One region of the Shewanella halifaxensis HAW-EB4 genome, then DNA from elsewhere that is predicted to be linked to it. Evidence: predicted binding sites of a transcription regulator. Region 1 holds the regulator's gene; the other holds the start of a gene.
What was found. Region 1 encodes LexA, which represses DNA repair genes until DNA is damaged. Its sites were predicted from a motif close to TACTGTATNNNNATACAGTA; they were not measured.
Positions count from the first base shown of each region.

Region 2: the regulator LexA is predicted to act here: its motif matches at 1,634-1,653, upstream of dinG (ATP-dependent DNA helicase DinG).

Region 1 covers NC_010334.1:307,772-313,433, forward strand. The annotation lists gene ctaD (cytochrome c oxidase subunit I) at 1-345, opposite strand, end outside; gene coxB (cytochrome c oxidase subunit II) at 355-1,941, opposite strand; gene SHAL_RS01310 (cell division inhibitor SulA) at 2,419-2,955, opposite strand; gene lexA (transcriptional repressor LexA) at 2,952-3,572, opposite strand; gene SHAL_RS01320 (FGGY-family carbohydrate kinase) at 4,199-5,662, opposite strand, start outside.
Region 2 covers NC_010334.1:3,310,877-3,316,538, forward strand. The annotation lists gene SHAL_RS14150 (DNA polymerase II) at 1-1,576, opposite strand, end outside; gene dinG (ATP-dependent DNA helicase DinG) at 1,677-3,749, shown strand; gene SHAL_RS14160 (sulfite exporter TauE/SafE family protein) at 3,758-4,531, shown strand; gene SHAL_RS14165 (primosomal replication protein) at 4,528-5,190, shown strand; gene SHAL_RS14170 (DUF2057 domain-containing protein) at 5,200-5,662, shown strand, end outside.

The sequences.
Region 1 (5,662 bases):
CATATCTGGCGCACCTATCATCATGGGGATCAACCAGTTAGCTAGGCCTGTGAAGGCGGGCATCACCGCACCAAACACCATGACCAAACCGTGAACCGTGGTCATCTGATTAAAGAAGTTAGGTTCGACAAGCTGTAATCCAGGCTGGAACAGTTCAGCACGGATCACCATGGCCATCGCGCCACCCACAAAAAACATGATTAAACTGAACAAAAGGTAGAGGGTGCCGATATCTTTATGATTAGTCGTTAACAACCAGCGCATAATGCCTTTTGGCGCCCCATGATGATGGTCATCATGGTGATCGTCGTGAGCGGCTGGCGAGTCTTGTGTAATTGTGCTCATGTTAATCCCTTACTTTGCGTGACCATCAACATCAGAAGCTTGAACCGCATCACCAGAGTCATTACCCCAGGCATTGCGCTCATAAGTCACCACAGCAGCAAGCTGTTGTGGTGTCAGCACTGCACTAAATGACTGCATTGCCGTGCCCGGTTTGCCATTGATAACAATATCAAGGTGAGCAGCTATAGGGCCTTTGACGATAGGACTGCCCACTAATGATGGGAATGCAGGAGGTAGACCTGTGCCAGCAGCTTGATGACAAGCTGCACAGTTAGCCATATAGACTTTTTCACCCATGGTAATGAGTTCATTCATGGCTAAATCACCTAATGGAGCCGTTGCAAGCTCTTTAGCTACCTGGTCATCGGCTTGGGTTTCTGAGGCTATAGCTTGTTTAACCTCAGGTCGTGTTGCAGGTAAGGTTGCGGGTAAAGTGGTTGGGGTGGCAGGGCTTGAATCTACGGATGTCGCTGGTGTGGTCGTATCTGAGCTCACATCAGAGGCTTGAACGGTATCACCTGAGTTATTGCCCCAAGCATTGCGCTCATAGGTCACTACGGCTGCAATTTCAGTCGCCGTTAGCTGGTTTAAAAATGCTTGCATGGCAGTGCCCGGTTTACCATTTAACACGATATCGATATGAAGCTGAGCAGGCCCTTTGATAATTGGGCTGCCAATAAGAGAAGGAAATACACCGGGTAGACCTGCACCATTAGGCTGGTGGCAGGCTGCACAACGAGCAAGATAGATTTGCTCACCTTTAGTCATTAACTCATCCATGGTTAAGGTTTGCGATAATGCCGCCTTGGCAGCCGCTTCAGCATTTTGCGCTTGTTGTTGCTGCGTGATTAGCCAGGCATCGAAATCCTCTTCCGATACTGCTTCGACCACAATCGGCATAAAGCCGTGGTCTTTACCGCAGAGCTCGGCGCATTGACCTCGATAGGTGCCGGGCTTGTCGATGCGGGTCCATGCCTCATTAATAAATCCCGGATTGGCATCCTTTTTGACTGCAAAAGCGGGTACCCACCAAGAGTGGATAACGTCTTCGGAGGTCATTAAGAAGCGCACTTTGCGGTTGATAGGTAGAACCAGTGGTTTATCAACCTCTAGCAGGTAGTTTTCGCCTTTGGTTTCATCGCCTATTATCTGTTCCCTAGGTGTCGATAATAGGCTGAAGAACTCAATATCTTGATCGAAATAGCTGTAATGCCATTTCCACTGTGAGCCAGTAATCTTGATGGTGAGATCGGCGTTGCTCGGATCTTCCATTGCAATCAAGGTTTTGGTTGCAGGAATAGCCATGACTATAAGAATAATAAAAGGTACTACAGTCCAAAGGATCTCGACTTTAGTACTTTCATGAAAGTTGGCGGCGACAGCGCCTTTTGATTTGCGGTGGTTGATCATGGCGTAAATCATGATGCCAAAAACCACGATGCCAATAGCGCAGCAGATGTACAGAATAACCATGTGAAGGCTGTAAATTCGCCCACTGATCTCCGTAACACCCTCTGTCATATTCAGTGGCATTTCTGATGCAAAAAGTACGGGCGAAAATAGTAACGCCAGCACACAATACAACAATTGCTTCACTAGACTTCTCCTCTGTCGACAAGACAAAGAAGAGTCACACAGTAAGTCTCTGCTCTATGTAAACTCTTCAGTTCCCAAAAAAGCAACGATGACTTCAAAGTGCGCGAGTGGCTTGCCTATCGAGTCGCTAAAAATAGGTTTGCGACAAAGGCTATTGTATTTCAGTGATGTTCACTGCAGATGTAACCACGTTGGCACTTACGGCTGAAATATATCAGGTCGATCTCAGTCTAAACTTCCAGTTGGGCTTCAAACCGTGGAGCCAGACCAACGACTAAAATCGCTCAGATATAACAAAATATCGTTGTTATTACGTATATCGTTGTTATTACTTATTAACTTACTTGATGAATAAAAATTGATCAAGATCACTTTTTGATTCATTTGCTTAGTATAGGCGATAAAAAAGCTCTCGATTGAGAGCCTTAGGTTTTTAGCAAAGAAATAATGTATTAGAAAGATGGGCTGACAGCTCCGTTAGTGAACGGCACCGAACAGGGCGGCTTGAGCAAAAGTCTTATCCTGCATATTCATTGTGCAAATTGGTAAGTGACTACTCGTATTTTTATTAGCACTTTCAATCGAATTTTCAATAATAATGCCGGCTGCTCGTGCGCTTTTGGCAACGATTTGTAGGCGTCGACTATCACGCGCATCTAATGAATTAGTCCAAGTGATCACTGCACTAGAGGTTCCACTCATTAATGCTTTTTCCATCGCCCAAAGTGTTTCCACTTCATCTTTAGCATGCACCAGTAAAATACGATCCATTCTAACGCCTGCAGCGGCTAGCATCTGCTTGTAACCAATATTTGGCGGACTGATAAGCACTATCCAACGGCCTTGTTGGCTCAGTTGTGAAAGCTGAGCACTAATCTGATTAAGCTCGTCACGTCCTTGAGTTTGCGTCACCATAGTGGTGATCTCATTACCTGCGCTACTCACCATGCTAGTCGATGGCATATCTTGCCATAGTCCTGGGTGGCGAGGGCTAGTGCCCATCAGTTTGTTCATTGCCAGTCTCCATTACGGATCACACCAACGGCTAAACCTTCAATACTTAAGCTTTGGTTCGCTAGATCCACTTCAATTGGTGAATACTCTTCGTTCTCTGCATGTAAGAAAACTTTGTTGCCTTTCTTCTCGAAACGCTTGACGGTAACATCATCTTCGACGCGAGCGACTACTATTTGGCCGTTGCGAGCCTGCTGTATCTTATGAACGGCTAGCAGGTCACCTTCGAGTATGCCAATGTTCTTCATACTGTCACCACGGACTCTGAGTAAGAAGTCTGCTGATGGCTTGAACATGGCTGGGTCCACTTTATAGTGTTGCTCTACATGTTCTTGAGCAAGAATCGGTTCACCTGCGGCAACTTGGCCGATAAGGGGTAAACCTAAATCTGCATCTTCGGTGTTTTCTTGGGTTAACTTAATACCGCGAGACGTACCCGGCATAATTTCAATGCAGCCTTTCTTGGCTAAGGCTTTTAAATGCTCCTCAGCAGCGTTGGCTGATTTAAAACCCAAACGTCTTGCGATCTCAGCGCGGGTTGGCGGCATGCCTGTGTCTGCAATATTACGTTTGATTAGCTCTAAAATTTCAGCTTGGCGCGGTGTAAGTGGTCTCATGGTTAACCCTGTCTTTCTATACAGTACCTGTCAGTATATACAGTAATTTTTCGAGTGCAAGTAATAACCAGTTATATTGTTTTGCAAGTGTGGGATCCAGTTTCAAATGAAATAAATCCGGCGATATGAAACTCAATCTTTGACGGCATCTGTGACTAATCAGTGTATTGCATTGCCTTTAGTTTGAAATGGCTAGTTTTGGCTTTGTGATTTTCTAATCTCAGTTTTTAAATATAAATAGTATTTTGGGGGGAATTAGGATTTTAAGCGTGGCTAAACAAAATATAAAAAATGGTGCCATAGGGCACCATTTTTTATTGTCATAACTCAAATGTCTATTGGCGCGTTATACCAATCAGTATAAGAAGTTGATTTACTCAGAGTGTTTTTGGCAAACTAATTCAAGGCGAATGGATGACATAATGGTTGTTCCCTTATGAGTTTATTCAACGCAGAAGTAGGCAGCCAAAAACACTCCTTACAGGCGAGTTTTAGCGGTTCTGATGCTGTGACTCTTAAGGAACAAGAGGGAGCTTAAACGTAGAATAACTATGCTCTTCACTCGCAGCCTTGCCTCAGAGCCGCTAAACTCTCGCTGAGCGATCAAATCTTTATACTGGTTGGTATTATACCGCTGCCATCATCGCCTTGTAGCGACAATCATCCTCATACATCTGCTGAAATACCTGGTACTTCGCATCATAAAAGCGCTTGCTCTTATCGGCCGTTGGCGTCACCGTTTTACCGATGCGGCTCATGGCATTCATCGCATCCGGAATAGAGTCAAAGCCCCCCCCTGCGACAGCGCCTAACATAGCAGAACCTAATAATACGGCTTCGCTCTCTTCTGACAGCAACATGGCGCACCCTGTGGCATTGGCATGCTCTTGAATAAAGACTGGATTCTTAGTACCACCGCCACAAGCCATGATGGTGTCGATGGCATAACCTGACTTGTTCATCTCTTCGATAATATGTCGTGTTCCCAAGGCAATGGCTTGCACTGTGGCTAAATATTGCAGCGCCATATCATCCAAGGTGACGCCCATACTCAAGCCTGTCATGGTGCCGGTTAAATGCGGGTTGGCCCTTGGGGAGCGGTTACCATTAAAATAGGGCAGCACATGGCGATCACGAGTCAAGAAGGCGATATCTTCCTTGCTTCCGGCAAGATTGAGTAACCGATCGTTTAATAGCTGATAGATGGTGATCCCAGCCGCTTTAGCTTGCTCAACGGCCTGTGCATTATAAGGATGGGCATTAATAATATGATCAATCAGCACACCTGTTGCAGATTGGCCGCCTTCATTAAGCCAGAGACCAGGGATCATTGCGCTATAATATGCGCCCCAGATGCCGTCGATAAAGCGAGCGGTCTTTGATACCGCCATATGGCAAGTCGATGTACCACCAATCAAGGCCAATCGCTTATTAAAATCTGCCGCCTCACCGCTCATTCCAGCCGCACCTAATATGCCAATCCCGCCAGCATGGGCATCGATAATCGAGGTCGCCACCTTAGTGCCTGTCAGTAGTCCTAGCTCGGCTGCGGCCTGCGCCGTTAGACCATTGCCGATAGCCTCGCCCATGGGACGAATATCGCTACCAATAATGCGAGCGTCATCTTGCAGCAGTTCGCCTAACCCTATGGTGTTAAAGTAATCTTTATCCCATTTACTTTCGTGACCCAGATAGGTCCACTTGCACACGGTAGAGCACAAAGAGCGGCTGTTTTCATTGGTTGCCTTCCAGGTGAGAAAGTCTGGTAGATCGAAGAAGTAACCCGCCTTTGCCCAGGTAGAAGGCATATTTTCTTTCAGCCACAGTAATTTAGGTGTTTGCATCTCGGGAGAGATATGGTTACCCACAAAGGCTAGCACAGGATGTTTGCTGGCATTGATGCGCTCGGCCTGAGCAATGGCGCGATGATCCATCCACATCACAATATTTTGCTCACTGCGCCCCGTTGGGCTGACGGTTAACGGTAAGCCATGCTTATCCAGAACCACCATGGAGCAGGTTGCATCAAAGCCAATACCTTTGACTTGAACCGAGTCAATATTGGCCTGAGACATAGCATCACGCACCGC
Region 2 (5,662 bases), 2.2 Mb from region 1:
TGATTTTTATTGCTTGCGATAGCGGCGCATCCAGGTGTTTCTTGGCGGACTCCCTCTCCTCTGATAATTTTTTGATTAACATGGGGAGTATCGGCTTTTCACGGCTAAACCTAGCACCGAGAAAACCGGGTACAGTTTCGTCTTGCCCTTGATTAAGCAATTGATTAAGTCCTTGAACTAAGCCCTTAGGATCAATAAGGAAAGTTCGAATAATTGAGGGGTATAGACTTTTAAAATCAAGCACTAAAATATGGCGGTACAGGCCCGGAACCGAGTCCATCACATACCCACCCGGACTCTCTATGCCATCACTAACGGGTTTACTTGGCGCAACAAAACCCGCTCGATGTAGGTGAGGCAAGTACAAATTATTGAACGCCGCCACCGAGGCGCCAACACGGCCAAGCTCAAGACCGGTCAGCTTGGCGCGCTCAATGACAAAATCAAATAATTGGGTCTTTTCAAAAATATCCCAAACTAAGCGGCTATCGGTAAGGTTGTAGTGAGCTAGGGCCGGTTTGTCATTCAAAAACAGACTGTTGATTTCATCCATGCGGTTATCAACGTTATGAATCGCTTTACCTTCATCCAATAGCACTTGTGACACAAATTCGAGCGAGTAGCGCTCAAATTGATAAAAGGCCGCCTTAAGCCAATCAATACCATCTAATACGACTCGGCCTGGGAGCGACAATGTTTCTGGGCGAAACTTATCTTCGACTTTCCAGCTAAGAGGATGATTATCACGACCGATATTGAGGGCGATGTTATGGTATTTCGCTCGGCGATAAAGTAACGCCAAGTCGAAAGTGACCACTGACCAACCAATGATAATGTCGGGATCATATTCATTAAACCATGCTATTAGTCGCATGATGAGCTCGAACTCATTGGCAACCCATTCGATGTAGCCTTGCTCCGTCTCCTCGGGCTCACCGACCATAATCACTTTTTGGTAGACAATACCGTCAAGTGTTTGTCCATACAGGCCAACAGAGTAGAGTTCGCCGCTAAAGCTACACTCAAAGTCTAAAGAGATGGCTCTAAGCCTTATCGTCGATTCAGTTCTACGCGCCCTATTAGCAATAAACAGTGGCTGACGCTTCGCTGGGGCTAGATCTGAGACCGGGGCTATGACTTGTGGGCTTTGAGTGGACGGCTCTTGAAACTGCCCCTGAAACTCCGCATCTAATGCGATTAAGCGTTCAATCAAGAATCTATGCTCGGTTTTTACGTCTGATTCAAACAGCTCAATATCCAGATCTCTTGCGGCTCTCACTAACGTGCGTAACTGGCGTGCATCGCCACAATAAAGCCCTGATACAGGAATATTTTGAAAGCTCTTAAGTGCTAGCGTACTACAGCGGACCCCTCTTAGGTCTGTGCTTTGTAATAAGCGGAATTCATCACTGGTATGGATAAAGCAAACATGCTCTTGATGAGGAATTTCAACAGTCACTGGCCCCGCTTCGGTTTGAACAAAATACTGCAAGATCAGGCTGCCCTGCCGATTGACCGCATGGCGAGTCAAGACTCGACCTTTAATCACTTGCTGTTCGCTCAAGCTTGAATTCATACTTTATACTCAATTAAATGCACTATTAATCACTAAACGCTTCTTAGGCTAAGTAATCACTGTTATTATGTACAGCACTATTTATTAGCTTAGTGCATTCATGTTATCCGCAGACGTTAAAACTCAAATTCGTACTATATATAAGGGCATTTCTACATCCTTGCCTAACTTTCGCTCTCGTCGGGAGCAAAATTATATTGTTGCGGAAATATCAAAAACGCTTGCTGGGGAATATGACAAACAGCGCCGCATTATCGTGGTAGAGGCTGGCACGGGTATTGGTAAGTCACTGGCTTATATTCTTGGCTCAATTCCACTGGCATTAGCCAGTAAGAAAAAAGTCTGCATCGCAACGGCAACAGTGGCACTGCAAGAGCAGTTGCTACATAAAGACCTGCCATTTTTTCTGCAACAATCTGGGCTCGACTTTACCTTTGGTTTAGTCAAAGGTCGTCAACGCTATGTCTGTCTATCTAAGTTAGAGATGTTAGTCGGTCCCGATAACAGCAGCCAGATGGCGATGTGGCAAACCAAGCCAGACCAAAGCCAGGTCGATATGCTAGAAGGCTTATTAAAAGACTATCAAGCAGGCACTTGGAATGGCGAGCGCGATACATTAACTAAGCCACTACCCGATCATCTATGGCAACAGATCGCTTGCGACAAACATAGCTGCCATCGCCAACTGGCTAGCCATCGAAACTGCCCCTTCCATAAGGCACGTGAAGATATCGACACTTGGGATGTGCTTATTGCTAACCATAGCTTGCTATTTGCCGATTTAGAACTTGGCGGCGGCGTGATTTTGCCCGATCCAGAAGATATGTATTACATCATCGACGAAGCGCACCACCTACCGATTGTCGCAAGAGACTTTAGTAGCGCGCAGTCTACCGTGCGCGGCGCAACCGACTGGCTCGATAAGCTGAGCAAAACCACCAGCAAACTTCAGAACCAGATTAAGAGCAACTATATCATCGCGCCCGCGCAGTCGATGCTCGATCATATCGGTGATATTTCGGGACTACTGAATCAAGTAGCACAGTTTTGTGACGCGCAATCTGCAAAATTTGATAACCCAGAAAATCGCTTCCGCTTCGAGCATGGAAAATTGCCGTCAGCACTATTGGTTCAAGCAGAAAACTTGGCAACGGCATCCAATTTAGCGCTAAAGCAATTTAATAAAATGCTTAGCTTGCTGAACGAAGCGATAAAAGATGGCGAGATCCCCAAGCATCAATCTGAAGCATTACTATCTGAGACAGGGTTCATGCTGCAACGGCTTGAGAATTTGCAAAAGCTGTGGAAGATGATGGCCAAAGAAGACAGCCCAAAAGGTGCGCCTATGGCACGCTGGATTGAGCAACTAACCGGTAAGCAAGCCGATTACCTATTTAGTGCCTCGCCAATTGAGGTCGGCTTTATGCTGGAAAACCTATTGTGGGATAAGGCTGCAGGTGTCGTACTTTGTAGTGCGACGTTACGCGCACTAAACAACTTCAATCATTTTACTCATCAAGTCGGATTATCGATTAATGACGGCAGTCGCTACCTAGCCCTAGACTCACCTTTTGATTTTGAGCAAAACGCGACCCTATTTTTACCCAAAATGGACTGCGAGCCAACAGATGACAAGTATACCGATGAGCTAGCCAAGCATATCATCAAACTGGTCGAAGACGAGATGGCAAGCTTAGTCTTGTTCGCCTCTTATTGGCAGATGGAAAAAGTCGCCGACTTAGTCGAAAGTAAAATAAAAACAGGCTTACTCATTCAAGGTACACTGCCAAGACAAGAGATCCTCAAGCAACATAAGGCGCGCTGTGATGAAGGTAAGCCGAGCATTATTTTTGGCACAGGTAGTTTCTCTGAGGGTCTCGATCTGCCCGGTGACTATTTAACTAACCTTATTATTACTAAGCTTCCTTTTGCCGTGCCAACCTCGCCTGTTGAGCAAGCACACTCAGAATATATCAAGATTAAAGGTGGCAACCCATTTTTGCAGCTTACGATCCCAGATGCCTCACGCAAACTAGTGCAAAGCTGTGGTAGATTACTACGTAAAGAACAGGATTATGGCCGGATTTCAATCTTAGATAGACGCTTAGTGACGAAGCGCTATGGAAAATCTCTGCTCGACGCCCTACCACCTTTTCGCCGTGTAATTGAATAGGATAAGCATTGGATTTACTTCTCGACCCAAGTAGTTGGGCCATACTCGCATTAGTGGGTTTTATTGCTGGGTTTATCGACGCTGTTTCTGGCGGCGGTGGACTCTTGTCGATCCCGGCATTGTTAACCATGGGCGTATCACCCCATATGGCACTGGGTACCAATAAGCTAGCCGCATGTTTTGGCTCCTCAATGGCAGCTTACACTTACTATAAACAGCGGCTATTTTCGCCATCTTTGTGGTATCACACTTTTATTGCCACCTTTATAGGCGCAGTAATAGGTACCTTTATTGTTTACCTAATTGATAATCAATGGCTTGAAAAATGGCTGCCGATTATGATTATCGCCATCGCGCTCTATACCCTGTTTCAGCCCAATGCCATGGGCGATCACAACCATAAAATTCCAACTAAACCTAAGAGCAAACTAAGGCAATGGCTACAAGGCTTACCATTAGGCTTTTACGATGGTTTTGCAGGCCCAGGTATTGGTGCCTTCTGGACGGTATCGAGTACCGGTTTGCATAAACTGCCTTTGCTCTATAGTTGTGGACTCGCCAGAGCCATGACCTTTACCAGTAACCTCACCTCGTTGATTATCTTTCTCATGCTAGGAAAGGTTCACTTGGTCATAGGTTTATCGATGGGACTTTGCATGATGGCAGGCTCCTATATCGGCGCGCATTCTGCCATAAAATTTGGCCTGCCGTTTATTCGACCTATTTTTATCACCGTTATACTATTAATAGCGGCACAGTTAGTTTGGAGTGCTTGGTTATGACCACCGATGAGCTAATAAAAAAACTCAAGTTACAGCTCAAGCAGCTGGAGCAAGAAGTACTGCAGCATGATCATCGTCTGCCACCAGGGCAGCGTAAAATGATGCAAGATGTCGAACGCTTTAATAACGAGCTATTTATTCAAGTGGGTGGGCAGCTCCAGCCTTGTATCGATCAACTCGGTAAAAACATTGCTCAACTTGAACAGCTATTAAAAGCCAATCGCTCCCCCCACACGATTGTCTCTAGCTGCGAGAAAATTCAAGATAGATTTAGTGCGCTCAGACGAGCCCTAATGACAACCGGTATTAATGTTAAATCCATTGAACAGCAAAAACGTAGCCGCAGAGCCTATGCAATCAAACGCGGAAATAAGTCTCATAATGAAAGTGGCTTTAGCTGGATTGCCTCAAACGTGATGCAAAATAGCCATCAACTCTATGAAGAACTTAACAAACATTTGAACTGGGCTAAGATTATTGAACAAAAAATTGAAAATTTGCAATCTTCACTTGAAAACTGTCATAGTGCTGACAAAATCAAGCTGCAGAATGAGATCCTTTCTCTGCACAGTCGGCTAGGTAAATGTCGACAAGCTACCAGCTATATCGAAGACCGCATCCAATTATTCGAGCGACCTTTTAAGAGTCAAAATCGTTAAGGAACAAAAATGAAACCACGTTTAACCATTACCGCACTTCTTACTCTATGTGGTTCTTCAGCAGTTTTTGCCGCTGACTTCAACATCCCAATGGCCTTTGAATACATCGCAGTTGATGGACAAGAGATCAAGACTAGCCTTTTTAATCATAAATCAGAGATTGAGCTTGATAAAGGCACTCATAAAATTGCTATCCGCTATAACGATCTCGTTGAAGATGATTTTAGCGACAGTGAAACTAACATCAAGTCCAATGCCTTCGTTGTGACAATTGATGTCGATGGCGATTATAGCTATCAACTAAAACCCGCCGATGGTGAGTTTGTTAAAAACCCAAAAAGCTTTGCTAAGGCGCCACAAGTTGTGATTACTCGCGAAGACAAAGGCAATGTTAGCTATCAAGTCACTCAAACGAACATCGGTGAAGAGTCTTTTGTTTCTCGCTTCTTCAGTGGCAATGACGCCACAGACC